2 regions of the Actinoplanes sp. CA-252034 genome follow, and region 2 is predicted to be linked to the other one. Evidence: predicted binding sites of a transcription regulator. Region 2 holds the regulator's gene; the other holds the start of a gene.
What was found. The regulator HrcA, encoded in region 2, represses chaperone genes, less so after heat shock. The targets are predictions, from matches to a motif close to GGTTNGCACNCTCNNNNNGAGNGTGCNAACC.
Positions count from the first base shown of each region.

Region 1 (15,228 bases), 1.8 Mb from region 2:
GTGACGGCGACCGGATGTGGTCGGACATGACCGCCACCGTCCCGGCTCATCGCGGCCGCGGCCTGGCCCACCTGGTGAAGACGGCAGCGCTGCGCCGGGCCGCAGCCTCCGGTGTACGCACCGCCTACACCAGCAACGACGAGGAGAACGCGCCGATGCTCGCGGTCAACAACCGTCTCGGCTACCGCCCGGTCGGCACCCAGATCTCCTGCCTCGCCGAGATATGACGACCGGCCGGGAGTGAGGACGACCGGCGGGGGTGAGGCCGACCGGCCGGGGGAGAAGGAGGTCGCTCACACCTCGGGAACTTCCTGTGGCGTTCGCGGGATCTCGTCGTAAGGTGTTGGAAACAACTGAATACCTCATCCAGAGGGGCAGAGGGATACGGCCCGACGAAGCCCCGGCAACCACCGCGCAGCGATTCTCGATGACGAGCCGCGCGTGGCAGGTGCTAATTCCGTCCCCGTTACGGCAGGTCGCCGCGGGGAAAGATGAGAGGAAACTCTAATGACGTCTGTCGTCGACGTACCCTCCACCGCCTCCACCTCGCCCGCTCGCGGCCTCGTCTGTCGTGCCTGCGGCGCTGAGTATCCTCTCGCCGCGCAGCACGCCTGTTACGAGTGTTTCGGCCCGCTCGAGGTCGCCTACGACGAGGCGGCGCTCGCGCGGGTGACCCGGGCCCAGATCGAGGCGGGCCCGCAGAACATCTGGCGTTACGCGGCTCTGCTGCCGGCGGGCCAGGACCCGGCGACCCGGGTGACCCTCGATCCCGGTCTGACCCCGCTGGTGGCCGCCCCGCAGCTGGCCGCCGCGGTCGGCATCGAGGCCCCGCTCTACGTCAAGGACGACTCGCAGAACCCGACGCACTCGTTCAAGGACCGGGTCGTCTCGGTGGCCCTCACCGCGGCCAAGGAGCTGGGCTTCAACCGGTTCTCCTGCGCCTCGACCGGCAACCTGGCCAACTCGGTCGCCGCCCACGCGGCCCGGGCCGGTGTGCCGAGCATCGTCTTCATCCCGGCCGACCTCGAGCAGGGCAAGATCATCACGACCGCGGTGTACGGCGGTGAGCTGGTCGCCATCGAGGGTTCCTACGACGACGTGAACCGGCTGTGCAGCGAGCTCGTGGAGACCGACGAGTTCGAGGACACCGCGTTCGTTAACGTGAACGTCCGCCCGTTCTACGCCGAGGGCTCCAAGACGCTGGGCTACGAGGTGGCCGAGCAGCTGGGCTGGCGCATTCCGGCCCAGGTGGTCATCCCGATGGCCTCCGGCGAGCTGCTCACCAAGGTGGACAAGGCGTTCAGCGAGCTGGTCGAGATCGGACTGGCCGAGGCCCCGGAGGGCGGCTGGACCGTCTTCGGCGCCCAGTCCGAGGGCTGCAACCCGATCGCGGTCGCCCTGCACGCCGACACCGACGTGATCACCCCGGTGAAGCCGACCGGCATCGCCAAGTCCCTCAACATCGGCGACCCGGCCGCCGGGCCGTACGCGATCGAGGCCGTCAAGCGCACCGGCGGGTGGATGGACTACGCGAACGACGAGGAGATCCGCGCGGGCATCCGGCTGCTGGCCGAGACGACCGGCATCTTCGCCGAGACCGCCGGCGGCACCACCGTGGCGGTGCTCCAGAAGCTGGTGGCGAGCGGCAGGCTCGACCCCACCAAGGAGACCGTCGTCTACAACACCGGCGAAGGCCTGAAGACGCTCGACGCGGTGGCCGGCCAGGTTGGACCGACCCACACGATCAAGCCGTCGCTGCGGGGCGCCCGGGAGGCCGGGCTGCTCGGCTGACACGCGCCGGGTCGCCCGACCGGCCGGGCGAAGGTCACCAATTCGTGACCAACTCTCACTGACCGTCACCGACGATCAGCCGGTTGTCAGAATTACCTCCTCCGAGGACTTGCACTCCGATCTCCGGATGGGCAGGATGCTCTCTGCGGGAGGATGCGACGCCGTACGAGGCCCCTCACCAGAGCTTGGCGACAATCTCCGAGGGTCCCAACGATCCAGCGCTGACCCATTGGCTACGTGCCCGGAGGCGCTGTGCGTCCGTCCTCCCGACCAAAGACCTTGAGCACCCACGGCCGCAGCGGTATGTCGTCCCGATAGTGGCCGTCGGCGAGCCCCGCGTTCTTCTCGAACCAGTTGCGCACCCCGTAGGACGTCGTCAACGCGATCGACCAGCCACAGGCGACCCAGTAGGCGGGCCAGAAAAGCGGGCCGAAGAACGCGTACTGGCTCGCGTGGCGGCACTCGTGGGCGAACAGCCGGGCACGCTCCTCGGCGAGCAGCCACTCGGCCGGACGGTTCGTGATGATCACCGAGCCGACCGTGAAACAGGAGCCGGCCGGCATCCGGAACCGGAAGTTCTCCGCGATCAGCACGCCGTGCCGTCCCCGCCGCACCCTCGTCCCGGTGCCGAGAGCGAGCAACAGCCCGGCGAGGGTCGTCCCGTTCACCGCGGTCAACGTCGTCCGCGTCACGTGCCACCCGCGCCCGGCCATCTCACACCCGCCGGCGCATCTGCAGCTCGGTGAGGACGCGGACGGTCGGGTGCGGCAGGCGCACCCCGGTGTCGGTGAAACCCAGCTTCTCGTACGCCCGGACGGCCCGCTCGTTGCCGCAGACCACCTCCAGCATCAGCTCGTCCCGCCCGGCCGCCGCCGACCAGTCGGCGACCGCCTCGACGAGCTGCCCGAGCAGTTTGCCACCCCGGTGGGCGGGGGTCAGGTAGACCGCGAAGATGACCGTGCAACCCGGCTCGCCGGGCACCGTGGTCCCGCCGGCGTGCCCGATCAGCGGCCCACCCGGGTCGACGATGAACTGGGCCGTGTCGGGCCCCTCGGAGGACTGCCGGATCCGCTGCCGGTAGCTCTCGTGCGACCGTGCCGCGGCCTGCGCCAGGGTCTCCAGGAACGCCAGCGGACTGTCCGCCAGCATCTCCAGGCGGAGCGCCCGCATGCGCCCGGCGTCATCCGGGGTCACTCGCCGTACGTCCCAGTTCTCCATGCCTTCATCACTACCGCCGGTCCACCGGCTCGGCAACCGGGTTGTCGCGAACCCGAGCGCACGGATGATGTCGCAGATCCGGGCACTGTCACATCGACGTCGCGCCGGAGCCGCTGATTCTCCTGATCGTCGGTCCCGTGATCCTCGCGGTGATGTCGGTCCTGCCGGGTCTCGCCGCCACCACGCCGTTCCGGGGTGCTGCTGTGCCGGTCCTCGGATGGGCGGTTGCCCGGAGGTGCCGGCGGCGGCCGGCATCGTCGGCTGGTCGGATGCGGTGCTCGTCACGTCCCGCCCGGTGGTGCCGGAGACCGCCGACAGCCCTCCTGAGCTGGGCTTGCAAGATCCTTAGCCGAAACGGCGGCCACTCCCGGGGTTTCGCGGGAAGATGGGGTTTCTTGCACTCGCCATCGGAGAGTGCTAAACAAGTGATTGGCACTCGCGCATGCTGAGTGCCAGCAGGTCGGGACGGTGGGGTTCCGGTTGCGATGCCGCCATCGGCATCGGGGCACGGAGCCGGTCGTCGCGGGCTATCCGGCTCGGCCTGAGGACGTCACCTTCGCCAGGTGGTGGCGTCCGCAGACTTTCCTCAACATGCGGAGAGCGGGGCCGACGAGGCCCGGCGCCGCGGATGTCCGGGAGGACAACGCCGTATGGCCAAGATCATCGCATTCGACGAGGAAGCCCGTCGCGGCCTCGAGAGCGGCATGAACCAGCTCGCCGACGCCGTCAAGGTGACCCTCGGTCCCAAGGGCCGCAACGTGGTTCTCGAGAAGAAGTGGGGCGCCCCCACGATCACCAACGATGGTGTATCCATCGCCAAGGAGATCGAGCTCGAGGGCACCTTCGAGAGGATCGGCGCCGAGCTGGTCAAGGAGGTCGCCAAGAAGACCGACGACGTCGCCGGTGACGGCACGACGACCGCGACCGTCCTGGCTCAGGCGCTGGTTCGTGAGGGCCTGCGCAACGTGGCCGCCGGCGCCAACCCGATGGCCCTCAAGCGGGGTATCGAGGCCGCCGTCGCCAGCGTCTCCGAGGAGCTGAGCAAGCTCGCGAAGGACGTGGAGACCAAGGAGCAGATCGCCTCCACCGCCTCCATCTCGGCCGCTGACACCACGGTCGGCGAGAAGGTCGCCGAGGCCATGGACAAGGTCGGCAAGGAAGGCGTCATCACCGTCGAGGAGAGCAACACCTTCGGCCTCGAGCTCGAGCTCACCGAGGGTATGCGCTTCGACAAGGGCTTCATCTCGGCGTACTTCATGACCGACGCCGAGCGCATGGAGGCCGTCTTCGACGACCCCTACATCCTGATCGCGAACAGCAAGATCTCCGCGGTCAAGGACCTGCTCCCGATCCTGGAGAAGGTCATGCAGGGCGGCAAGCCCCTCGTGATCATCGCCGAGGACGTCGAGGGCGAGGCCCTGGCCACCCTGGTCGTCAACAAGGTCCGTGGCACCTTCAAGTCGGTCGCCGTCAAGGCCCCCGGCTTCGGTGACCGCCGCAAGGCCATGCTGGAGGACATCGCCATCCTCACCGGTGGCGCCGTCATCAGCGAGGAGGTCGGCCTCAAGCTGGACGCCGCCGACCTGTCCCTGCTGGGCCAGGCCCGCAAGGTCGTCATCACCAAGGACGAGACCACCATCGTCGACGGTGCCGGCAACGCCGAGCAGATCCAGGGCCGGGTCAACCAGATCCGCGCCGAGATCGAGCGCTCGGACTCCGACTACGACCGTGAGAAGCTGCAGGAGCGTCTGGCCAAGCTGGCCGGCGGCGTTGCGGTGATCAAGGTCGGCGCGGCCACCGAGGTCGAGCTCAAGGAGCGCAAGCACCGCATCGAGGACGCCGTTCGCAACGCGAAGGCGGCCGTCGAGGAGGGCATCGTCCCCGGTGGTGGCGTGGCGCTGGTCCAGGCCGGCAAGTACGCGTTCGACAAGCTCGACCTGTCCGGCGACGAGGCCACCGGTGCCAACATCGTCCGGGTCGCGCTCGACGCGCCGCTGCGTCAGATCGCCGTGAACGCCGGCCTCGAGGGCGGCGTCGTGGCGGAGAAGGTGCGCAACCTCGAAGCGGGTTGGGGCCTCAACGCCGCGACTGGTGAGTATGTCGACCTGCTGGCCGCGGGCATCATCGACCCGGCCAAGGTCACCCGCTCGGCGCTGCAGAACGCCGCGTCGATCGCCGCGCTGTTCCTCACCACCGAGGCTGTCGTGGCCGACAAGCCCGAGAAGAACCCGGCTCCGGCCGGCGGCCCGGGCGGCGGTGACATGGACTTCTGAGTCCAGTCGTGACAAAGGGGCGGGCCGCGCGAGCGACCCGCCCCTTTGCTGTCCGTTCGATTCAGCTGCGGTGGCGGCCGGGGCGGTGGCGGCCGGGCTGACCGGCCGTGAGCAGCACCAGCACACCACCGATGACGATCGCGGCGACGCCCGCGGACGCGGCCGGGACGAGGTCGGCGCCGGTCGTCGGCAGCTCCACCGTGGCGGCGGCGGTGACCCGGATGGCGATCGTCGCCTTCGCGGTGCTCCCGTTCCCGTTCCGGATCGTGTAGCCGAGCGTCTCCGTGCCGGTGAAGCCGGTGGGCGCCACATAGGTCACGGTCAGGTCGGTCATGGTCGCCGTGCCCCGGTCCGGCTTGCTGATCTTGACGAGGGTCAGGTCGCCGCCGTTCGGATCGCTGTCGTTCGCCGTGGGCATGAAGGTGACCGTTCCGCCCGCCTCGACGGTGTAGCGGTCCTTCAACGCGCTCGGCGAAATGCCCGCCCCGTCCCCGGCCACCGTCACCGTGATGGTTCCGGTGGTCAGGTTGCCGTCCGCGTCCATGGCCTCGTAGGTGAACGAGTCGGTGCCGGTGAAGCCCTTGTCCGGCGTGTACGTGAACGTGCCGTCCGGGTTGAGCTGGACGGTGCCGTGCGCCGGCTCGCCCACCTCGGTCACGGTGATCCCGATGCCGTTCTTGTCGACCGTGGGCAGCGGGATGACGACGGGCTCGTCCGGCTTGGTGACCGCCTCCTTGTCCGGTGCGTGCGGCGCGGGGGAGACGGTGACCGTCACGGTCGAGCCGGTGCTCTGCCCGAGGGTGTCCCGGGCCCGGTACTCGAAGGTCGCGACTCCGGAGAAGCCGTCCGCCGGGGTGTAGACGATCTGGTCGCCGTCGGCCGTCGCGGTGCCGTGGTCGGGTGTGCCGATCGACACCAGGGCCAGCGGTCCCTCCGGAGCCACGTCGTTGTCGAGCACCGGGATCGCGAGCGCCCGCTGGTACGGCGTGGTCCCCCGGTCCGCGACGGCGATCGGCAGGTGATCGGTCACGGTCACGGTCACGGCCGCGGATGCCTTGCCGCCCTCGCCGTCGCTCACCTCGTACGTGAACTCGTCGGTGCCCGCGAAGTCCTTCCGCGGCGTGTACCGGATCCTGTCGCCGGTGACGGCGGCGGTGCCGTGACCGGGTTCGCCCACGGAGGCGACGCCGAGCCTCTGGTCGCCGTTGGGGTCGCTGTCGTTGCCGAGCACGTCCACGTCGACGTACCGGCCGCTCTGCACCGCGGCGACGTCCGCCGCGGCGACCGGGGCGGCGTTGCCCACGACCACGGTGACCTTGCCGTCGGCGGTGTCTCCGGCGGCGTCCTCGATGGTGTACGTGAACGTGTCGATGCCGTGGAAGGCGGAGGCCGGGCTGTACCGGACGGTACGGTCGGCGTTCACCGCGACGCGGCCGTGTGCCGGCTGCGCGGTGCGGACGACGGTCAGCCGGCCGCCGTCCGGGTCGCTGTCGTTACCGGTCACGTTGATGTCCACGGCTTTCCCGGAGGGTGTCGCGGCCGAGTCGGAGGCGGCCACCGGCAGCCCGGAGACCGTCACGGTGACGACGGCCGCGTCGGTGGCCCCGAGCTCGTCGGTGAGCTCGTAGGTGAAGGTCTCCGCGCCGGCGAATCCCGCGTCCGGCTTGTAGACCAGCCGCCCGTCGGTGATCGTCGCCGCGCCGTGCGCCGGGGTCTGCGCCCGGAGCACGCTCAGCACCTGACCGGTGTTCGCGTCGGTGTCGTTGGCCAGCACGTTCAAGGTGGTGGCCACACCGGACCGCACGGTGAACCGGTCGTCGAGCGCGTTCGGCGCCACGTTGGCGACGGTGACGACCACGGTCGCGGACCCGGTGTTCCCGGCGGGGTCGGCGACGGTGTAGGTGAACACGTCGGTGCCGCAGAACCCGGTGGCCGGGGTGTACGTGACCACGCCGCCCGGGGTGGTCTCGAGCGTCCCGTGGCCCGGGGCGGTCGTCGCCGTCATCGTCAGCTCGTCACCGTTCGGGTCGTCGTCGTTGGCGAGGACGCTGATCGTCACCGTGCCGTTCGTGCCGGTGCCGGCCGCGTCCGGATGGGCCCGGGGCGGCATGTCGACGGCGACCACCGAGACGACGGCGTGGGCCGTGCCGCCGTGGCCGTCGGAGACCGTGTAGCCGAACGAGTCGGCGCCGTGGAATCCGTTCGGCGCCCGGTAGGTGATGGTCCCGCCGAGCACCTCGGCCTGGCCGGCGGAGGGCGCGACGTCGACCGTGACGGTCAGGGTGTCGCCGTTCGGGTCGGTGTCGTTGGCGAGCACGTCGAGGGTGGTCGGTGCGTTCGACGAGACCGTGAGGGTGTCGGGCCGGGCGACCGGCACGGCGTTGGCGACGGTGACCGTCACGGTCCCGGTGGCACTCGCCCGGCCGTCGCTGACCGTGTACCCGAAGGTCTCGACGCCGCGGAATCCGGTGTCCGGGGTGTAGGTGAGCGTGCCGTCGTCGTCGAGCACCACGGTGCCGTGCGCGGGTGTGGTGGTACCGGAGACGGTCAGGGTGTCGCCGTTCGGGTCGGTCGAGTGTCCGGCCGGGTCGATGATCACCGGGGTGGCGTGGTCGGTGCTCGCCGTCTCGGTGGCCGGCACGGGTGCGGCGTTGGCGACCTCCACCCGTACGTCCGCCGTCGCGGTCTGCCCGCTGTCGTCCCGGATGGTGTAGGTGAACGCGGCGGTTCCGGAGAAGCCCTCCGGCGCGGTGTAGACGATCTTGCCGTCCTGGACCTGCGCGGCGCCGTGGTCCGGTGTGCTCACCGCGCTGACGGCGAGCGGGTCGTCGTTCGGGTCGGTGTCGTTGGCCAGCACGTCGAGGGTCGCCGTGCCGCGGTAGGCGACACTCCCGCTGTCGTCCGCCGCGACCGGCGGGCCGTTGGCGACGGTGACCGTGACGGTGCCGGTCGTGGTGCCGCCGTAGCCGTCCGAGATGGTGTAGGTGAAGGACACCGTCCCCTTGAAGGTGGGGGCCGGCGTGTAGACGATCTTCCCGTCGCTGATGCGGGCCGATCCGGTGCCGGCCCGCGGCTGGGTGACCGCGTCGAGCGTACGGGTGTCGCCGTTGACGTCGGCGTCGTTGGCGAGCACGTCGATCGTGACCGGGTCGCCCGGGCCGGTGGAGCTGTCGTCGGTGACCGCGACGGGGTCGGCGTTCGCGGTGCCGACGTCGACCGTCGCGGTGTCGAAGGCGCCGTTGCCGTCGGACACCTGGTAGACGAACGTGTCGGTGCCGCGCCAGCCGGGATCCGGGGTGTAGGTGATCGTCTGGTCGTCGTTCACCACCACCGAGCCGTGGGCCGGCGGAGTGCTGATCGCGACGGTGAGGGTGCCGCGGGTGTCGTCGGCGTCGGAGTCGTTGTCGCGCACCCGGATGATCACCGCGGTCCCGGAGCCGGTGCTCGCGGTCTCGCCGGTGGCCCGGGGCGAGGTGTTCAGGGTCAGGTCCACCGCGTCGGCGTTGTCGGCCGGGGTGTCGTCGTCGCCGACGCCGGTCACCGTGAGCTTCGCGGTGGCCCGGTCCGCGGTGGTGCGGTCCACGGTGGCCGGGAAGGCGATCGAGGTGGTGGTCGTCGGCGCCACCGAGGGCAGCGCGCAGGTCACCCGGCGGCTGGCGGCCGAGCAGCCGTGGGGCAGGGACCCGGGCGTCACCCCGGCGGGCAGGTCGACGGTGGCGACCGGCAGCGGCTCCAGCCCGGTGCCGTCGTTGCGGGCCGAGGCGGTGACGGTGACCGTCGCGGGTGTCGCATCGCGGTTCACCACGCTCGGCGTGACCGTCAGGTGGGCGACCAGGTCGACCAGTGGCCGCTGGACCGTCACCGTCGAGGTGTCGCCGATGCCGTTCAGCACGAGCCCGGTGCCGGCGCCCTCGTACCGCATGGTCGGCACGTTGACGATCGGGGTGCCGGGCGCTGTGGACTCGTTGACCCGGGCGCGGAAGGTGACGTGCGTGGTGGCGCCCATCGCCAGGTTCGGCAGGGTGAAGGTGAGCGGGGCCGCGGTGTCGGCGACCGGAGCCCCGGCCACGGTCATCGAGCCGGGCACGAAGGTCATGCCGCTCGGGACCGCGTCGGTGAGGACCGCGTTCCGGGCGCCGTCGATGCCCTCGTTGCGGACCGCGATGTCGTACTCGACGGTGTCGCCGGGCAGCAGGTCGCCGTCGTTCAGGTCGTCCACGGTCGTGACGGTGTCGAGGTCGGGGGCGAACAGGGTGGTGGTGAAGGTGATCGCGCCCGGATAGAAGGTGTCGCCGACGGTGGTCAGCCGCAGGGCCGCCGAGGTGTCGTTGTTGGCCAGCAGACCGGTGGCGTCGAACTGGTCGGCGTCGATGCCCATCAGGTTCCTGGCGTTCGGGTTGCGGGCGGTGTTCGCCGTGCCCCCGGTGCTGACGCTGCTGTTGAAGAAGTTGGTGACCGGGTTCTCCGGGTCCGACACGGAGACGCCGTTGAGTTTGAGGGCGTCGCCGACCTTCCCGTAGTCGCCCTCGTAGACGACCGTGCCGATGGCGGTGGCGAAGGATCCGGTCTGCGGGGTCTGGATGCCGGACACGGTGATGTCGACCGAGGCCGAGTTGCTGCTGACCACGCCGTAGCCGTCGTACACGCGGAGGCTGTGCATCGGCTCGGCGGCGTTGTAGTACGCGATGACGAGAGCCCAGCCGGCGTACCGGTCGTTGCCGGTGCCCGCCTCGATGTCGGCCACCCGGTAGGAGCCGTTGCCCGCGCCCGCGACCTGTGCGGTCACGTCCGCGAACTGTTGGTAGGTGGTGACCCCGCTCGGCTCGAAGTTGGTCGTCGCGGTGACTCCGGCCAGGGCGCCGCCGGGCACGCCGAAGCGGACAATGCGCTTGCGGGCGGCGTTGCGGGCCGCCGCACCGCTCGTGCCGGCGCTCGTGTCGGCGCTCCAGTAGAGGCCGGCGAAGAGCACCCGGCTGCCGGTCGGCATGTTGACGGCCGCCTCGCTGTCGTTGAACGTGTCGGCGCTGCCGTCGGTGTCGGTGTACCCCATGACGTAGCCGTTGTTGTTCAGCGTCTCGGCGCCGTTGTTGTCGTTGATCCCGGCCCGGGCATGGGCACACGTCGCCACCGCGGCCGAGCACTGCATGTTGGTGTTACCGGTGATCAGTATGGAGCCGTTCGTGTTGACGCTGTAACGCGTGGTGAACGGGTTGGTGATCGCCGCCTCGGCCTTCTTCGACGAGACGGCGATACCGAACGTGACCACGAGCGCCATGGTGATGATCGCGGTGATCACCTGCCGCGCGCGTGATCGCAGAACGGCTCGGGGCATGTTCTCTCGCATCCTGGGGGAGCGGCCCTACGGGCCGGGAATTGCCAAACGTAGGAACGGCTGAGTGCAGATCGGGCGCAGTTCGTTGCCCGTTGGGTTGCAGGGCCGCGCCCGGCGCGATGAGCCCGGAGAATTCCCTCGCCGGGGGGAACGGGCGAAGCGCTAACGTGGGACGGGTGCGTGATCCCTCCGTCTCCCGCAACTCGGCCGGCCGGCTCTCTCCGATCCGTCGCACCGCCGACCTGCGGCGGCTGCGTGACGAACAGTTCGACGTCCTGGTGATCGGTGGCGGCGTCACCGGCGCCGGGGCCGCGGTCGACGCCGCGTCCCGTGGGCTCAAGGTGGCCCTGGTCGAGGCCCGTGACTTCGCCGCCGGCACGTCCAGCCGGTCCAGCAAGCTGATCCACGGCGGTCTGCGCTATCTGGAGCAGCTGGAGCTGCATCTGGTGCACGAGGCGCTGACCGAGCGTGGCCTGCTGGCCACCCGCCTCGCCCCGCATCTGGTGCGCCCGGTGCCGATCCTGGTCCCGCTACCGAGCGCCAACCTGCCGAAACGGGCCTGGCAGCGTGGCTACTACGGGCTCGGCGTGGCGGCGTACGACGCGTTCGCCGGGATGTTCGGCTCCGGCCGGGGCATGCCGCTGCACCGGCACCTGACCCGTGACGGCGCCCGGCACATGTTCCCGAGCCTGCGCGCCGACAGGATCGTCGGCGCGATCCGCTACTTCGACGGCCAGGTCGACGACGCCCGCCTCGTGGTCAACCTGGCACGGACCGCGGCCAGCCTGGGCGCGGCCGTCGCCACCAGCGCCCGCGTGGTCGGTTTCGTCCGCGAGGCCCGGCAGGTGGTCGGCGTCCGCGTGCGCGACCTGGAGTCTCCCGATCAGGAGCCCTTCGAGGTCCGGGCCGGGACGGTGGTCGCCGCGACCGGGGTGTGGAGCGACGACATGTCGCAGATGCTCAACGACGTCGGGGTGCGCCCGGGCTTCCGGGTCCGCGCCTCCAAGGGCGTGCACCTGGTGGTGCCGCGCTCGGCGATCACCGGTGAGGCCGGGCTGATCCTGCGGACGGCGACGAGTGTGCTCTTCGTCATCCCGTGGGGCGGCCACTGGATCATCGGCACCACCGACACCGACTGGCAGCTCGACCGCGCCCACCCGGCGGCCTCCGCCCGTGACATCCGGTACCTGTTGGACCAGGTCAACGCGGTGCTGGACCGGCCGCTCACCACCGACGACATCGAGGGCGTCTACGCCGGGCTGCGGCCGCTGCTGTCCGGCGAGGCCGACTCCACCTCCGCGCTGTCGCGTGAGCACGCGGTGGTCGAGCCGATGCTCGGGCTGATGCTGGTGGCCGGGGGCAAGTACACGACGTACCGGGTGATGGCGGCCGACGTCATCGACCGTGCGGTGCGTCGTCTCGGTGTCCCGGCCCGGCCGTCCCGCACCGACGAGCTGCCGCTGCTCGGCGCGGACGGCTACGCCGCCGCCTGGCGCGACCGGCAGGACATCGCCCGGCGGCACGGCGTCACGGCGGGCGTCGTCGAGCATCTCCTGGAGCGGTACGGGACGTTGACCGTCCACCTGCTGGCGATGATGGCAGCCCAGCCCCAGCTGGCCGTCCCGCTCACCGGCGCCCCGGAGTATCTGGCGGCCGAGGTGGCGTACGCGGCGCTCGCCGAGGGCGCGCTGCACCTGGACGACGTGCTCACCCGGCGGACCCGGATCTCGATCGAGACCGCCCACCGCGGTGCCGAGTCGGCCGGGCACGCCGCCGAGATCATGGGCGAGGCCCTCGGGTGGGACGCGACCGTCCGGCAGAAGGAGGTCGAGCACTACCTGGCGCGGGTCACCGCCGAGCGGCAGTCCCAGACCATGCCGGACGACGCGACCGCCGACGCGGCCCGGATCGGCGTGCCGGACGTGCGCGGGCTGGCCGCCGACCGGAGGATGCCGCTGCTCGAGATCGAGCTTTGATCCTCGTCGACGAGCCTCGCTGGCCGGGTCGTGGCCACCTGTGGTCCCACCTGGTCAGCGACGTCTCCTACGCCGAGCTGCACGCCTTCGCCGAGATGCTGGGCGTGCCGCGGCGCGGGTTCGACCGTGACCACTACGACATCCCGGAGGCGCGGTTCCACAGCGCGCTGTGGCTCGGCGCCACGCTGCTGCGCTCCCGTGACCTGACCGCCCGCCTCCGCGCCTCCGGCCTGCGCCGCCCGAAACACCTGGTCAGGCCAGCTCCTCGAGCTCGGTCTTGAGGTTGGCGCGGGCCCGCTCCTCCCACTCCTCGTGGATCGGGGCGAGGCGGTAGATCGACGGCAGGTTCAGCAGCTCGGTGAGCACCCGGGAGCGGCCGGCCCGGAACGCGTCGTCGGGGACGTGAGCGTACTCACGGCGGATCGCGCTCGTGTACGCGATGTAGCGCTCGGCGTCGGCGGCGAGGATCGACAGGTCCGCGTCGCAGAGCAGCTCGCCGTCCGGGTCGTCCTCCTCGGTCGCGTGCCCGGCGGTCAGGTTGACCAGGCGGGCCACCTCGGCCGACACCTCGTCCGGGGCGCCCAGGCTCTGCAGCAGGCCGGCCGCGAACTCGGCGCTGTCCCGTTCGTTCGCGTCACCCAGGGCACGGGGGTCGTAGACGGCGTCGTGCAGCCAGGCGGCCAGGCGTACCCGATCGGGATGGGGGGTGAGGTGAGCGAAGCGATCGATCACCTCGAGCACCGACGCGAGGTGGCTCACGTCGTGGTAGTGGCGCTGCGGCTCGCTCCAGCGGCCGAGCAGGTATTGCGCGGCCGCGTCCAGGTCCGTGTCGTCGGCCGTGGCGCCGGCGCCGCGAGCCGCGGACCGGAAGGCATCGGGGAGAGATGTCACCCAGGCATCCTGGCACGTAGGTTGAGATCATGATCGGCCGGTTGACCGCCGCGCTGTCCCGGGGCCGGGCCGGGCTGATGCTCGCCGTGCAGGCCGGGCTCGCCGCCGGTCTGGCCTGGTTCGTGGCGCACGACCTGTTCGGCCGCCCGATGCCTTTCTTCGCGCCGATCGCCGCGGTGATCGCCCTCGGCTCCTCCGTCGGGCAGCGGCTGCGGCGAACCACCGAGCTGGTCGTCGGGGTCGCCGCCGGGATCGGCCTCGGTGACGGCATCATTTTGCTGATCGGCGCCGGCCCGGTCCAGATCGGGGTGATCGTGCTGCTCGCGGTGCTGCTGGCCACCGCGGTCGGCGGCGGCGCGCCCCTGATCGTGCAGTCCGCGTCGTCGGCCGTGCTCGTCGCCACCCTCACCTCGACCACCGGCCAGCCCTGGACCCGCTTCCTGGACGCCCTGGTCGGCGGCGGGATCGCCCTGGTCGTGATGACCGTGTTGCTGCCACTCAACCCGCTCACCGTGGTCCGCCGGGCCGCCGACCCCGCGTTGCGGGCCTTCACCGGTGGGCTGCATGACGCCGCGGCGGGCCTGGCCGACTCCGACGCGTCGGTGGTGCGGGCCGCGGTGGAGCGGCTGCGGGCGGCCGAGGGCACGTTCGCGGCGTTCAGCGCGGCCATCGACGCGGCCCGGGAGAACGTGGCCTTCGCGCCGGCCCGCTGGCGGTCCCGTGGCGCCCTCGCCCAATACGTGGAGGGCGCCGCCCAGCTCACCTACGCGCTGCGCAACGTGCGGGTGCTGCTGCGGCGGGCACAGACCGCGATCGAGGACCGGGAGCCGATCCCGGAGGTCCTGCCGGTCTCGGTGCGTCACCTCGGCGACGCGGTGGAGCTGCTGCGGCAGGAGTGGGACCGGGGCGACGAGCCGGTCAGCGCCAGACGGCAGGCGCTGCTGGCGGTCGGCGAGTCAGGGCGTGCCTATCAGGCCGGGGTCGGCTACTCCGGGGGCGTGGTGGTGGCGCAGACGCGTACCGCGGTGGCCGATCTGCTGCGCGCCACCGGTGTCGAATACGCCGAGGCGACACGTCAGGTGCGCGACGCGATCGGCTGGCGCGGGCGGCCGCACGGGACACGCCGGAAGCCGGGCCGCTCCGGGTCGATGCCGTCGTGATCGGTTTCGGGCTCCTCGGGCCGGTCGAACGCGGCCGCGGTGACTACGCTGGCGGTCATGGCCGATGTCTCGCCGAGCGGAACGCCCGATCCCGCCGACCGCCCGCAGTCCGCCCCTCCGGCTGTCCCCTCGCCGTCGGCCTTCGAGCAGCCGGCGATCCGGCCGTCGTCACCGGCGTCGGGTGCCTTTCCGTCGTCACCGGTGCAGAGCAACTACCCGTCCTCCTCGGCGCAGTCTCCGCCCGCGTCGCCCCCGATGGCGTATTTCACGCTGCCCCAGCAGGCGCCGCTCACGCCGGTGCAGCTGCCGGCCGGGTCGGAGCCGGTTCCGCCCTACGAGGTGAGCGGTGACGCGGCGAAGGCCGTCCCCGGCCGCCGTACCGGTTGGCGGCGCTGGCTGCCGATGACCGCGGCGATCGTGGTGATCGCGCTGGTGGCCATCGGGATGCTCACCTACCTCGGCTACAACATCGGGGTCACCGGCCTGGCGATCGGCCTGACCGCGGCCATCCTCCCGGTGCCGTTACTGGCCGGCACCTTCGTCTGGCTGGACCGCTACGAGCCGGAGCCGACGAAATACCTGGTCTT
Region 1 covers NZ_CP191846.1:10,315,564-10,330,791, reverse strand. Annotated here, with positions in the region: gene ACQPZW_RS46805 (GNAT family N-acetyltransferase) at 1-227, shown strand, start outside; SAM riboswitch class I at 360-498, shown strand; gene thrC (threonine synthase) at 508-1,791, shown strand; gene ACQPZW_RS46795 (hypothetical protein) at 2,025-2,459, opposite strand; gene ACQPZW_RS46790 (N-acetyltransferase family protein) at 2,506-3,009, opposite strand; gene groL (chaperonin GroEL) at 3,660-5,282, shown strand; gene ACQPZW_RS46780 (Ig-like domain-containing protein) at 5,344-10,614, opposite strand; gene ACQPZW_RS46775 (glycerol-3-phosphate dehydrogenase/oxidase) at 10,791-12,590, shown strand; gene ACQPZW_RS46770 (DUF4031 domain-containing protein) at 12,587-12,871, shown strand; gene ACQPZW_RS46765 (HD domain-containing protein) at 12,843-13,481, opposite strand; gene ACQPZW_RS46760 (FUSC family protein) at 13,511-14,641, shown strand; gene ACQPZW_RS46755 (PrsW family intramembrane metalloprotease) at 14,897-15,228, shown strand, end outside.
Region 1: the regulator HrcA is predicted to act here: its motif matches at 3,437-3,467, upstream of groL (chaperonin GroEL).

Region 2 (15,228 bases):
CGTCACGGGCCTGCATGACCAGGACCGCGGTGAAGGTCTTGGTGACCGATCCGATCCGGAACCGGGTGTCCGGCCCGAGCGGGTGCTCCGGGTTGCCGGAGTCGCCGACGGTGAAGACCCACGGCTCCCGGTCGGCACGGTGCAGTGCCACGGAGAGCGCGGGAATCCGGCCGTCGGCCTGGGCCCGGCGGGCGGCCCGCTCGTAGCGCGGGGCGGGCGTGCTCACGGGCGGGCCAGCATCGGGCCGAGCGGCGCGCCGCCGACGACGTGCGCGTGCACGTGGAAGACCTCCTGGCCGCCGTGCGCGTCGGTGTTGAAGATGACCCGGAAGCCCTGGTCCAGGCCTTCGATCTCGGCGACCTTCGCGGCGGCGGCCAGCACGTCGGCTGCCGCGGCCGGGTCGGCGGCGAGCGCGGTCACGTCCGCGTGGTGGGCGACCGGGATCACCAGCACGTGGGTGGGCGCCTTGGGGTCGATGTCCCGGAAGGCCACCGTCGTCCCGGTGCGGTGCACGATGGTCGCGGGGATCTCGCCGGCCACGATCCGGCAGAACAGGCAGGAGTTTTCCACCTGATGGATCTTATGGGCCGGACGTGGGCTTAGATGGTCGACGGACCCTCCGACACACCCCTGGGAGCGCTCTCATGATCGACCTCGACCCGTTACTCCAGCAGCTCAGCCTGGAGGAGAAGGTCTCGCTGCTGACCGGCCGGGACTTCTGGTCGCTACCGGCGATCCCCCGGATCGGGCTGCGCTCGCTGGTCATGTCGGACGGCCCGGTCGGCGTCCGCGGCACCGGATACACCCCCGACGACCCGTCCGTCGCCCTGCCCAGCCCCACCGCGCTCGCCGCCACCTGGGACGTGGCGCTGGCCCGCCGGGCCGGCCGGCTGCTCGGCCAGGAGTCCCGGCGCAAGGGCGTGCACCTGCTGCTCGGCCCGACCGTCAACCTGCACCGCACCCCGCTCGGCGGCCGGCACTTCGAGTGCTACTCCGAGGATCCGCTGCTGACCGGCGAGATCGCCGTCGGCTTCGTCGAGGGCGTCCAGCAGCACCACGTCGGCACCACGGTGAAGCACCTGGTCGGCAACGACTTCGAGACCGACCGGATGACCGTGGACGTGCGGATCCCGGAGCGGGCGCTGCGCGAGCTGTACCTGGCGCCGTTCGAGCGGGTCGCGGCGGCCGGCGGGTGGGGCGTGATGAGCGCGTACAACGGGGTCAACGGGGCGCCGATGGCCACGAACGGGCGCATCCAGGACGAGATCCTCAAACGCGAGTGGGGCTTCGACGGGGTGGTCGTCTCCGACTGGCGTGCGGCCCGTGACACGGTGGCGTCCGCGCTCGGCGGCCTCGACATCGCCATGCCGGCGATGGACAACCCGTGGGGCACGGCGCTGGTCGAGGCGGTCCGGTCGGGCGCCGTCGGCGAGGACGTGATCGACGACAAGGTACGCCGTGTGCTGCTCCTCGCCGCGCGTACCGGAGCCTTGGAGGTTCGCTCGGAGACGCCTGACCTCCCGCTCGACGAGGACGGCGACGACGTGGCGCACGACGTGGCCGTGGGCTCCTTCGTGCTGGCCCGCAACGTCGACTCCGCCCTCCCGCTGGAGCCGGCCGAGCTGACCCGGGTCGCGGTGATCGGCGCCCTGGCCACCGACGCGCGGGTCCTCGGCGGCGGCAGCGCCCAGGTCACGCCCCGTCACGTGATCTCACCGCTCGACGGTCTGCGCCACGATCTGCCCGGGGTCGACGTGGCGTACGCGATCGGCGCCGACCCGCGGCCGTTCCTGCCGGCCGCGCAGGGCCCGGACTGGGCGCCGTTCCGGTTCGTCATCCACGATCACGACGTTCCGGTCGAGACGGCCACCATCCGCTGGCTCGGCGACCCGCCCGGCGGTCTCGACGTGGCCGGGATCACCACCCTCGAGTTGCGGACCGAGCTCACCCCCGAGGTGGCCGGCGAGCACCTCCTGGCGGTCTCCGGGTTCGGCGCGTTCGAGCTGATCGTCGGCGCGGAGAAGCTCTACGAGGGCTCGCTGCACCCGCCCGGCACCGGCCGGGCCGACCTGCTGCTGCACCCGCGGGAGCAGCGATTCGCGGTCACGCTGGAGGCCGGGGTCCCGGTCCCGGTGCTGCTGCGGCAGACCTTCGAGGCGGGCGCGGCCCACTCGGTTTCGACCACGCTCGGTCACCGGGCGCCGGGTCCCGACGAGGAGGGGCTGATCACCGAGGCGGTCGAGCTGGCCGCCCGGTCGGATGTCGCGGTGGTCGTGGTCGGCACCACCGAGCAGGTCGAGTCGGAAGGCTTCGACCGTACGTCGCTGGCCCTGCCCGGTCGTCAGGACGAGCTGGTGTCCCGGGTGGCGGCCGCCAACCCGCGGACGATCGTCGTGGTCAACGCCGGTTCGCCGGTGCTGCTGCCGTGGTCGGAGGAGGTGGCGGCGGTGCTGCTCACCTGGTTCCCCGGCCAGGAGGCGGGCGCCGCGCTCGCCGACGTGCTGCTCGGGGTCGCGGAGCCGGGCGGGCGGCTGCCGACCACCTGGCCACGCAGCGAGAAGGACTGCCCGGTGCTCGACGTCAAGCCTGCGGACGGCACGCTCGGTTACGACGAGGGCATCTTCATCGGCTACCGGGGATGGTTGCGGCAGGCGGCCGACCCGCTGTTCGCCTTCGGTCACGGTCAGGGCTACACCGATTGGTCGTACGACCACCTGGCGTACTCGGGGTCGGAGGTGCGGGTGACCGTCACGAACACCGGCTGGCGCACCGGCCGTGAGGTCGTGCAGGTCTACCTGTCGCCCGGCGCCGACACCCCGGCCACCTCCCCGGCGCCGGACGGCTCGCCGGTCGAGCGGCCGGAGCGCTGGCTGGCCGGCTTCGGCACCGTGGACGCCGAGCCGGGCGAGTCCGTCACCGTCACCATCCCGATCCCCGAGCGGGCCTTCCAGGTGTGGAACGACGGCTGGCAGACGGTCCCCGGCGCCTACACGGTGATCGCCGCCCACGCCCTCGACGACCCGCGCCGCTCCGTCGAGATCACCGTCTGACCGTGCTTCCGGGGCGGGGCCGACCGGTCCCGCCCCGGCTAGGTTGGCGGTCATGACGACGCGCGAACGTGGACAGGTCTTCGGCGAGCTGGCCGAGGAGTACGACCGGATCCGCCCCGGCTACCCGGCCGACCTGGTGACCGACGTGCTGGAGCAGGCCGGTCCGGGCCCGGTCCTGGAGGTGGGAGCCGGCACCGGCAAGGCGACGGCGCTGTTCGCCGCCCGCGACATCGACCTGACCTGCCTGGAGCCGGACTCCCGGATGGCGGCCGTGCTGCGCCGTACCGTCCCCGGAGTCCCGGTGATCGAGTCCACCTTCGAGGCGTGGACCCCCGACCGCGGCTACGGCCTGGTGATCAGCGCCCAGGCCTGGCACTGGGTCGACGCGGACCGCCGCAACACGCTGGCCCACGCCGCGCTCGCCCCGGGTGGCCTGCTCGCCCCGTTCTGGAACGTCTTCCTCCTGCCCGACCGCGATCTCTACACCGCTCTGGCCGCCGTCGACGCCCGGCACGGCCTGACCGGCCGGCAGTCCCCCCACTCACTGCACGTCGACGACGTGCCGGACGCCCCGCGCCCGTTCGCCGAGCAGTGGCCGGAGCTGGCCGGCATCGAGAAGCTCTTCACCGACCTGCGGACCCTGCGCTACCGGGCCACCCGCTCCTACACCCTCGCCGAGTACCGCGCCCACCTGCACTCGATCTCCCTGTACCGCATGCTCGACGAGCCCCGGCGCGACACCGCGATCGACGACACCATCGCCGTCATCGAGGCCCACGGCCCGACGATCGACTTCGCCGTCCACACCTATGCGGCCCTGGCCCGCCGCCCGTAGCGGACAGCCGGGAGATCCCATCGACCGTCACCAGCGGCCGAGGCGGGTGGCGAGCACCGCGAGAGCGGCGACGCCGGCGGTCGAGGTACGCAGGACCTCGGCCCCGAGGCGCACCGGCATCGCCCCGGCCTCGCGGAAGGCCTCCAGCTCGGCGTCGCTGACACCGCCCTCCGGGCCGACGACCAGCACGACGTCTCCGGAGTCGGGCAGCTCGGCCGTGGTCAGTCGCTCGGTGGCCTCCTCGTGCAGCACGAACGCCCCCGAGGCCGCCGACAACCGGGCCGCGACCTGCCTGGTCGAGCAGTCCGGGTCCCCGCCGACGACCGGCAGCCACGACCGCCGGGCCTGCTTGGCGGCCTCCCGAGCGGTCGCCGCCCACTTGTCGCGGGCCTTGGCTCCCCGGTCGCCACGCCACTGGGCCACCGACCGCGACGCCGCCCACGGCACGATCTCGTCCACGCCGACCTCGGTCATCGCCTGCACGGCCAGCTCACCACGGTCGCCCTTGGCGATGCCCTGCACGACGACCAGGCGCGGGTCGGCGGGCGGCTCCCCGGCGACGCTGAGGATCGCCAGGTCGACGCTGCCGCGCCCGACCGTGGTCACCTCGGCCCGCGCGGTGCCGCCGCGGCCGTCGGCGAGGATCAACGTCTCACCGGCACGCAGCCGCTGCACGGTGGCGGCATGATGCCCTTCCGGCCCGTCGAGGGTGAACGACGATCCGGTGGGCAGGCTCTCGACCAGGAACAGCGGCGCGGACATTCCCGGAACGCTACCGAACGCAACCCAGCCGGCGGCTCCCGCCCGACCTCTCCCCGCGGAATGATCGGAGCAGGAGGAAGCCGGGTGTGCGAGGTGGCACACCCGGCGTCCAGCGCACAGTTGATCAGCGCCCAGATGACCAGCGCAGGTGATCAGCGCAGGTGATCAGCGCAGGTGATCAGTGACCGTTGAACGCGTCCCGCATGCGGCTGAAGAACCCGCCCTGCTTGCTCAGCTCGGCGACGTCCTCCCCACGGGTCTTGGCGAAGTCACGGAGCATCCGCTCCTGGTCGGCGGTGAGCTTGGTCGGCGTCTTGACGTCGAGGTGCACGAAGAGCTCGCCGCGACCCTGACCACGCAGGTGCGGGACGCCCTTGCCCCGGATGCGCAGCGTGCTGGCGGGCTGGGTGCCCGGCTTGACCTCGATGTTCTCTTCGCCGTCGAGAGTCTTGATGGTCATCCGGGTGCCGAGAGCCGCCGCCGTCATCGGCAGGGTGACGCGGCAGTGCAGGTCGTCGCCCTTGCGGGAGTAGACGTCGTGCGGCCGCTCGTGGATCTCCACATACAGGTCGCCGGCCGTACCCCCGCCGGGGCCGACCTCGCCCTGCTGGGCCAGGCGGATCCGCATGCCGTCCTCGACGCCCGCCGGGATCTTGACGGTGAGCGAGCGGCGTGTCCTTATCCGGCCGTCACCGGCGCAGGTCGGGCACGGGCTGGGGATGACCGTGCCGTGGCCCTGGCAGTTCTGGCAGGGACGGGACGACACGACCTGGCCGAGGAAGGTGCGCTGCACCGACTGGACCTCACCGCGGCCGGAGCAGACCTCACAGGTCGACAGGTGGGTGCCGGGCGCGGTGCCGGCGCCGGAGCACTGGGTGCAGAGGACCGCAGTGTCGACGGTGATCGGCGCCTCCACCCCGAAGGCGGTCTCCACCAGGTCGAGCTCGAGCCGGAGGATCGCGTCGGCGCCGGGACGCGTGCGCGGGCGCGGGCCACGGGAGCCACCGCCCGCGGCCGTGCCGAAGAACGCGTCCATGATGTCCTGGAAGCCGACGAACGGGCCGGCGCCACCGGCTCCACCGGGCATGCCGCCGCCCGGCGCGAGCGGGTCGCCGCCGAGGTCGACGATCTGCCGCTTCTGGTCGTCGGAGAGCACCTCGTACGCCGCGTTGATCTCTTTGAACTTCTCGTGCGCTTCCGGATCCGGGTTGACGTCCGGGTGGTACTGCCGAGCGAGTTTGCGGTAGGCGCGCTTGATCTCGTCGTCGGTTGCCTCCCGGCTCACACCGAGAATTCCGTAATAGTCCTTGGCCACGGGGTTTGGAGTCCTCAATGTCTGCGCGAATCCGTCAATTCTGTGCCAACAGGTCGCCAACGTAGCGTGCCACTGCACGAACGGTAGCGATAGTGCCGGCGTAGTCCATCCGGGTGGGGCCCAGCACGCCGAGCCCCCCGACGATCGTGGTACCCGGTCCGTAACCGCTGCTCACCACGGACGCCGACCGCAGGTTGTCGATCTGGTTCTCGTCACCGATCAGGACCCGGGTGGTCCGGGGCTCCAGATCGCCGATGAGCTTCAGAAGGATGACCTCCTCCTCGAGAGCCTCGAGAACGGGCCGCAGCGTGCCCTGGAAGTCCAGCACACCCCCGCGTGTCAAGTTGGCAGTACCCGCCAGGGCGAGGCGCTCCTCACTCCGCTCCACCAGAGTCTCCAGCAGAACCGACGCCAGGCAGGTCATCGACGCGCGGCGCTCGGGGGCCGACTCCTCGACCAGTTTCTGCACGAGGAGGGGGGTGTCGGCGAGCCGCTGCCCGGCCAGTTTCTCGTTGACCCGCAGTCGCAGCTCCCACACCTCGCCGTCGGCGACCGGGCCGGGCATCTCCACGAGCCGCTGCTCGACCCGCCCGGTGTCGGTGATCATCACGAGCATCAGACGGGTGGTGGAGATCGGCACCAGCTCCAGGTGGCGGACCGTGGAGCGGGACAGACTCGGGTACTGAACGACGGCGACCTGGCGGGTGAGCTGGGCCAGCAGGCGAACGGTGCGGTGCACCACGTCGTCGAGGTCGACGGCGCCGACCATGAACCGCTCGATGGCACGGCGCTCGGCCGGGCTCAACGGCTTGATCTTGGTGAGCCGGTCGACGAAGAGCCGGTAGCCGGCGTCGGTGGGCACCCGGCCGGCGCTGGTGTGCGGCTGCCGGATGTAGCCCTCCTCCTCCAGCACCGCCATGTCGTTGCGGACAGTGGCCGGGGAGACGCCGAGCTTGTGCCGGTCGACCAGAGCCTTACTGCCCACCGGCTCCTGGGTCTCGACGTAGTCCTCGACGATCGCCCGGAGCACCTCGAGCTTGCGGTCATCCAGACTCATATGACCCCTCCCCCTGCTGGCACTCCCGCTAATAGAGTGCCAGTCTACGTCGCGGGCGGTCGCAGCGCGATGATCGAAAGTACGTACCGGCCTCGGATTTCGGGGCCGGACGGGTCAGACCGGCCTTTACAGCACGTCGCGGACGACCGCGTCGGCCAGCAGCCGGCCCCGCAGGGTGAGTGCGAGCGTCCCCTGTTCGTACGCCCCCGGCTCCAACAGCCCGTCGGCCAGGGCCTGCGCGGCGCCCGTGGCGTCGACCCGGTCCAGCGGGATGCCGTCCCGCAGCCGCACCCGGAGCATCACGTCCTCCATGTGCCGGTCGGCGTCGGTCAGCAGCTCCCGCGCCTGCCCCGGCGACATCCCTTCGGCCAGGCGTTTCGCGTACGCCGACGGGTGTTTGACGTTCCACCAGCGCACGCCGCCCACGTGGCTGTGCGCGCCCGGCCCGAGTCCCCACCAGTCGGCGCCGGTCCAGTAGAGCAGGTTGTGCCGGCACTCCCCGCCCGGCCGCGCCCAGTTGGACACCTCGTACCACCCGAAGCCGGCCTCGCTGAGCGCCGCCTCGGCGGCCAGGTAACGGTCGGCGGCCACGTCGTCGGACGGGTAGGGCAGCTCGCCCCGCCGCATCCGCCCGGCCATCCTCGTGCCGTCCTCGACGATCAGGGCGTAGGCGCTCACATGATCCACGCCGGCGTCGACGACGCTCCGCAGCGAGCGCGCGAAGTCGTCCGGGCTCTCCCCCGGCGTCCCGTAGATCAGATCCAGGTTGACGTGCTCGAAGCCGGCCTCCCGCGCCTCGATCGCGGCCTGCGGGGCACGGCCGGCGGTGTGCCTGCGATCGAGCACCCGCAGCACGTTGTCGGCCGCCGACTGCATGCCCAGCGAGATCCGGGTGAACCCGGCGCTCCGCAGCTGCCGTAGGTAGGCGGGATCGACCGACTCCGGGTTGGCCTCGGTGGTCACCTCGGCGCCCGGGGCGAGCCCCCAGGTGTGGTCGATGCCCTCCAGGATCCGGCCCAGATCACCGGCGTCGAGCAGGGTGGGTGTGCCGCCGCCGACGAAGACGGTGTCGACCGGGCCGGGCTCGATCACCCGGGCCGCGAGGGCCAGCTCGGCCAGGACGGTCTCCGCGTACTCGTCGCGGCTCGCCCCGCCGCCCAGCTCGCTGGCCGTGTAGGTGTTGAAGTCGCAGTACCCGCAGCGGCTGGCGCAGAACGGGACGTGCACGTAGACGGCGAACCCGTTCTTGCCCACCTCGCGGGTGGCTTCGTCGGGGAGGGACCCGTCGGTGGGTACGGGTTCGCCATCGGGGAGTGCGCCGGCCATCCGTCAAGTGTGCACGTCTTACAGTTCCGGCATGGATCTGGTCCGTACCGTCACCGCCGCCGGCGTGACCACGATGACAATCGACAACCCCGCCAACCGCAACGCGCTCTCCACCGCGCTGCTCGGGCAGCTGCTGGACGCGCTCGCCGCGTCGGCCGCCGACCCGGAGAGCCGTGTGGTGGTTCTCACCCACGAGGGCCCGGTCTTCTCCTCCGGCGTCGATCTGAAGGAGACCGCCGCGGCCGGTCCCGGTGACCGGCTGCCCGCCGAGATGCTCGCCGACGTGCTGGCCGTGCTCTGGGAGTTCGGCAAGCCGGTGATCGCCCGGATCGCCGGGCCGGCCCGGGCCGGCGGCCTCGGCCTGATCGGCGCCGCCGACATCGCGGTCTGCGTGCGGTCGGCCACCTTCGCCTTCACCGAGGTCCGGCTCGGCGTGATCCCCGCGGTGATCAGCTCCACCGTGCTGCCGCGGCTGTCGCCCCGGGCCGCCGCCGACCTCTATCTGACCGGTGACGTCTTCGACGGCGCCCGGGCTGCCGAGATCGGCCTGGTCACCGCGGCCGTCGCGGACGACGATCTGGACGGCGCGGTGCAGCGTTACTGCGCCTCGCTCGTCCGGGGCGGCCCGCTCGCGCTCGCCGGCACCAAGCAACTTCTGCGGCGTACGAGGGCCGACTCGATCCGGGCCGACCTGGCCGATCTCGCGCACCGCTCGGCCGGATACTTCAAGTCCGCCGAGGGCCGGGAGGGCGTGGCCGCGGCTCGGGAGAAGCGCGATCCGAGCTGGATCCACTGACCGCCCCGGTCGGGTGCCCCCGGCCACAGTGACGCCGGGCCACGGGCGCTCGTTGTCTAGGCTTGGCGTCCGGCGGCAGAGGAGGGGTGGGTGCGCGCGAAGCCGATCGTGGGCCTGATCGCCCTGCTGTCCGTGGCCGTGGTGGCCGGCGTGGTCGTCCTGATCAACAATCTGGCCGGCTCGATCACGCTGCCCGTGCTCGGTCCCGAGTGCACGGTCCGCGCCGACGGTCAGGTCACCCTGGACACCGCGCAGATGGCCAACGCGGCGACCATCGCCGCGATCGGTGTCCGGCGCAACATGCCGGAGCAGGCGATCGTCGTCGCGCTGGCCACCGCCTTCCAGGAGTCGAAACTGGAGAATCTGGACAGTGGCGACCGCGACTCGGTCGGCCTCTTCCAGCAGCGGCCCAGCCAGGGGTGGGGCACTGTCGAGCAGATCAAGGACCCGCGCTATTCGGCCGGCAGGTTCTACGCCGCTCTCAAGAAGGTCAAGGGCTGGGAGGAGATGCGCGTCACCGACGCCGCCCAGCGGGTGCAGCGGTCCGCCTACCCGGAGGCCTACGAGAAGTGGGCCGACGAGTCCAAGGTGCTGGCCGCCGCGCTGACCGGCCGTGCCACCGGCGCCGTGGAGTGCGTCGTGCCGGACGTTCCGGCGGTGCGCGGCGCCGAGGCGGCCGCCGCGCTGTTCAGCAGCCTCCAGCTGGACTGGGGCAAGAAACTCACCGGCCAGGCCCGCAGCGCCGAGGCGGCCGGCCTCACGGTCGAGGTCGCCGACGCGAGCGTCGGGTGGCGGTTCGCGCACTGGCTGGTCTCGCACGCCTCGGCGACCGGTCTCGAACGGGTACGTTTCGGTGATCTCGAATGGCACGCACCCGAGGGAAAGTGGCAGCCGGTCACGGACGGCAGCGGAGCCGGTACAGCGAAGGTCGTCGCGGAGGTGTTCCATTGAGACAACTCTGGAAGTATCGGTGACTAGCCGTAATGTCTCGCATGCCCGAGAGTGGTAGCGCTACGTATACATCCACATGGACACTGCGCAACCACCCTGGTACTAAGTAGGTCGTGCTGAGGGCGATCGAGTGGATCCTGCTGGGGTCGGGCAGCGCCGGCGCGATCCTGTGGGGCGTTCACCGGCACCGCCCGGCCCGGCGTGCGCCCTGGCTGCTCCTGGCCGGCGCGGTGGCCACCCTGGCGATCGGCGACGTCTTCTACGCGTACGACCGGATGCCCTTCGCCGACACCGCCTACCTGGTGATGTTCGCCCTCGTCGCGCTGAGCCTGCTGCAGTTCACCCGGGGTGGCGCGCTCCTGGTCGACCGGGCCCGCCTGATCGACCTGGTGGCGTTCGCCTGCGCGGGCATGCTCGTCGTCTGGGTCTTCGTGATCAGCGTGGACACCCGCTTCCAGACCGTCTCCCCGGCCGATGTGATCGGCGATCTGCTCCTGCTCGGCGTCGCCGTGCGCCTGGTGGCCGCCGACCACCGCAACGTCGCCGCGATCCTGCTCGTCACCGGCTCGGCCGGCATGCTGGCCGGCGACGTGTTCTATCCGCTCAGCGGCGAGAGCCCGGCCGCCGAGTCCGCCTACGTGCTGCTCTACCTCGCGTGGGGGCTGTCCGCGCTGCACCCGTCGATGACCGGGCTGACCGAGCCACGGCCGGCCCGGCTGTCGCCGTGGCGGTTCCGCGACACCATCCTGCTCGCCCTCTCCGCCGCCACCCCGCCGTGCGTGCTGATCATCGAGGCCCTCTCCGGGCCGGTGCGCAACGGCGTGGTGATCGCGGTCACCGGCGCGATCACCCTGCTGCTCACCATCACCCGGCTGGCCGACGCCGTCCAGCAGCACAGTCAGGCCCTCACCCGGGAACGTGGACTACGAGCCGCCAACACCGCGCTGGTGGCGGCCGCCGACGCGCCGGCCGTCGAGAGAGCGGTCCGCGCCGCGGTCAGCCGGCTCCTCCCGACCGGCAGCGTCCGCCGTGTGATCCTCGCCACCGACGACGGGCGGCTGTCCTCGGAGGGCCTGCCGGCGGCGCCCGCCGACGCCGGGACCCGCAGCTGGTGGACGGGCACGGCCGCCGCGGACGAGCGCACCCTGATCTGCCCGCTCCGGCTGGAACCGCTCGCGGTGGCCCGGCCCAGCGGCGGCGCCCTCGTCATCACCGGGCGGCGGGAGGCCCTGACGGCCGGCCGCGACGCGCTCGAGGTGCTGGCCGGGGAGACCGCCCTGGCCCTGGACCGGATCACCCTGGTCGAGGCGGTCGGCCGGCGGGACAGCGATCTCTACCTGCGGGCCGTCACCGGCAACACCGCGGAGATCATGGCGGTCGTCGACTCCGACCACCGGATCCGCTATGCCAGCCCGGGCCTGCGACGTCTGACCGGCGGCGGCGACCTGCCGCCGCTCACCGCCCTGGACGATCTGGTTCATTCAGACGACCGGGCGGCGGTACGGCGGGCCCTGCGCACCGAGGGCGACGGCACGGTCTACTGCGCCCTGTCCCGGCCGGACGGCACCCACGTGTTCGTCGCGATGGCGTACCGGGATCTGCGGCACGACCGCCTCGTCCAAGGCCTGGTCGTCACGCTGAGGCCGGTCGGCAACAGCGGCGCCGTGACCGATCCCGCACCGCACCACGAGCACCAGGGCGAACTACCCGCCTGGGTGAACCGGCGCAGCGCCCGCGACAAGTTCCGCTACTGATTCCCGCGACCGCCACACCCTCCGGCTCCGCCCGACCGACCCCGCTGCCGGGCCGCTCGCTTTCGCCCAGCGGGCTCTCCTGCCAAGCCGTACTTCTTCACCGGGCCGGGTTTCTACCGGGCCGGGTTCTGCCGGCCCGTACCCCTTCGTGAGGTCGGCCGTCCGCTGGGGCCGTACACCCTTCGCCCCGGCCGGTCCTCTATCGGCGACCCGGAAGACGAAGAACGCGAGAAGCCGGCCCCATCGCTGGGGCCGGCTTCTCGCGTTTGGTCAGACCGCGCGTCAGCGGGTCAGGTGGCGACGGCCACGGGTGCCGGCGACCAGGGCGACACCGATCGCGGCCAGGACGACCTGGAAGAAGAGCTCGATCCAGTCGAAGCCCTTGGTGTCGGCCACGCCGAGCGCCCGCGCCAGCACGGTGCCCAGCAGCGCGGCGACAACACCGACGACCAGGGTCAGCCACAGCGGGATGTTCTGCTTGCCCGGCACGACCAGGCGGCCGAGAGCACCGATGATGAGGCCGACGATCAGGGCGACGATGATGCCGGTAAGGGTGAGTTCCATCGGGATCCTCCTCGGGGGTGGAGCTTGTTGGTTGCGTCCGTCGAGCCCCAGAGTTCCCGACGCCCCGAGAAATCAAACCGCCCTATTTTTTGGTTGTCCCCTTGGTGTCACCGGTGTCCGACGTCGACAGCGCGGCGATGAAGGCCTCCTGTGGAACCTCCACACGGCCGACCATCTTCATCCGCTTCTTGCCTTCCTTCTGCTTCTCCAGCAGCTTGCGCTTCCGGCTGATGTCACCGCCGTAGCACTTCGCGAGCACGTCCTTGCGGATCGCCCGGATCGTCTCGCGGGCGATGACCCGGCTGCCGATGGCCGCCTGGATCGGCACCTCGAACTGCTGCCGCGGGATGAGTTTCTGCAGCTTGGCGGCGATGGTGGTGCCATAGGTGTACGCCTTGTCCTTGTGCACGATCGCACTGAAGGCGTCGACCGGCTCACCGTGCAGCAGGATGTCGACCTTGACCAGGTCGGCCACCTGCTCGCCGGAGGGCTCGTAGTCGAGTGACGCGTACCCCTTGGTCTTGCTCTTCAGCTGGTCGAAGAAGTCGAAGATGATCTCGGCCAGCGGGAGTGTGTAGCGCAGTTCCACCCGTTCGGAGGACAGGTACTCCATGCCGAGCAGGCTGCCTCGGCGGCTCTGACACAGCTCCATGACCGCGCCCACATACTCGTTCGGCACCAGAACTGTGGCTCTCACCACAGGCTCGTGGATCTCGGCGATCTTGCCGGTCGGGAACTCGCTCGGGTTGGTGACGATCGAGTCCTTCCCGTCCTCGGTGAACACCTGGTAGACCACGTTCGGCGCGGTCGAGATCAGGTCCAGCCCGAACTCGCGCTCCAGCCGCTCGCCGATGATCTCCAGGTGCAGCAGGCCCAGGTAGCCGACACGGAACCCGAACCCGAGGGCCGCCGACGTCTCCGGCTCGTAGGTGAGCGCCGCGTCGTTCAGCTTCAGCTTGTCCAGAGCGTCACGGAGCGCCGGATAGTCCGAGCCGTCGATCGGGTAGAGACCCGAATAGACCATCGGCTGCGGTTCCTTGTAGCCGCCGAGCGCTTCCTTCGCAGGCCGGATGTTGCCGGTGATCGTGTCGCCGACCTTCGACTGGCGCACGTCCTTCACGCCGGTGATCAGATAGCCGACCTCACCGACCCCGAGCGCGGTCGCCTTCTCCATCTCGGGCGAGACGACACCGATCTCCAGCAGCTCGTGCACGGCGCCGGTCGACATCATCTTGATCTTGTCGCGGGCCTCGATCCGGCCGTCGATCACGCGGACGTACGTGACGACGCCGCGATACACGTCATACACCGAGTCGAAGATCATCGCGCGGGCCGGAGCCGCCGCGTCACCGACCGGAGCCACGAACTGCCGCACGATCTCGTCCAGCAGGTGATCCACGCCGACACCGGTCTTACCGGACACCCGGAGCACGTCCGACGGCTCACAGCCGATCAGCTTCGCCAGCTCCTCGGCGTACTTCTCGGGTTGCGCCGCCGGCAGGTCGATCTTGTTGAGCACCGGGATGACGCGGAGGTCGTTCTCCATCGCCAGGTACAGGTTGGCGAGGGTCTGCGCCTCGATCCCCTGCGCGGCGTCGACGAGCAGGACGGCGCCCTCACAGGCGGCCAGGCTGCGGGACACCTCGTAGGTGAAGTCGACGTGCCCCGGGGTGTCGATCATGTTCAGAACGGCGGTGTCGCCCTGCTTGTCGCCCTCCCGGACGGTCCAGGGCATGCGCACGGCCTGCGACTTGATGGTGATGCCGCGCTCGCGTTCGATGTCCATCCGGTCGAGGTACTGCGCGCGCATCTGGCGCGGGTCGACCACCCCGGTGATCTGCAGCATCCGGTCGGCCAGCGTCGACTTGCCGTGGTCGATGTGGGCGATGATGCAGAAGTTGCGGATGCGGCTGGGATCGGTCGATCCGATCACGTTCACGCCGGGGTCGAGCGGTCCAGGCACGGTCTTCCGTTCTTCTCGGGCTTGGCTGCGGGCGCCGACTCAACGGCCGACGCCCCCTATCGTCCCACGCCCGGAAGGGCAGGTCCGATCACACCCGTTCCAGCGGCACGGGCGAACCCGGCGGAGGCTCGACCACAACCGGATCCCCGGGGCGAATCACCCCACCCCGCAGCACGACGGCCATCACCCCGGCCTTGCGAACCACGTTGCCGTCGGCGTCCTGCGCCAGAACCTCCTTCAACAGCCCGGTCTGGTACCCGTTGATCTGCACACACGGATTCCGCAGCCCGGCCAGCACGACCGCCGGGCGCGGATCGTCACCGGCATCACGCCCGGCCGCCGCCGCCACGGCCGCCGCGGCCCGCGCCGTCGCCTCGTCCAGGGTGGCCGCCTCCGCGGCCGCGAGCACTCCGGCCAGGGCCACCCGCCCGTCGCTCCCACCACCCGACCCGGCGTCGCCGTCGGCGACCCCAGGCGGTCCGGCAGCACCGTCGGCCACCCCTTTCGAGCCGGCAGCCCCGGTCCCGACGCTGCTCGAACCGGGCCCGCCGTTCCCCACGCCGCCCGGCGGGCCGAAGCGGAGGATCGTGCCCGGCGACATGCCGAGCAGGTCGAGGCCGCGGGTCGTCACGTTCTCCCCGAGCCCGCCGGCGGGCACCTCGAAGCCCTTATCCGCGACCTCGTCGAACAGCTCGGCCTGAATGAGATGCACCTGCCGGAGGTTCGGCTGGGTGGGATCCACCTTCACCCGATGGCGGTGCCGCACGTGCACCCCCGCGTGCACGTCACCCTCCACACCGAGGCCCGCCACCAGCACGATCTCGTCCCGGTTGGGCTTGGTGAAGGTGTAGGCAC
Region 2 covers NZ_CP191846.1:1,325,855-1,341,082, reverse strand. Annotated here, with positions in the region: gene ACQPZW_RS06185 (serine hydrolase domain-containing protein) at 1-226, opposite strand, end outside; gene ACQPZW_RS06180 (HIT domain-containing protein) at 223-570, opposite strand; gene ACQPZW_RS06175 (beta-glucosidase family protein) at 645-3,050, shown strand; gene ACQPZW_RS06170 (class I SAM-dependent methyltransferase) at 3,103-3,885, shown strand; gene ACQPZW_RS06165 (16S rRNA (uracil(1498)-N(3))-methyltransferase) at 3,913-4,647, opposite strand; gene dnaJ (molecular chaperone DnaJ) at 4,826-5,962, opposite strand; gene hrcA (heat-inducible transcriptional repressor HrcA) at 5,997-7,019, opposite strand; gene hemW (radical SAM family heme chaperone HemW) at 7,146-8,345, opposite strand; gene ACQPZW_RS06145 (enoyl-CoA hydratase-related protein) at 8,377-9,141, shown strand; gene ACQPZW_RS06140 (hypothetical protein) at 9,232-10,092, shown strand; gene ACQPZW_RS06135 (diguanylate cyclase) at 10,206-11,846, shown strand; gene ACQPZW_RS06130 (GlsB/YeaQ/YmgE family stress response membrane protein) at 12,129-12,410, opposite strand; gene lepA (translation elongation factor 4) at 12,493-14,373, opposite strand; gene ACQPZW_RS06120 (MOSC domain-containing protein) at 14,462-15,228, opposite strand, start outside.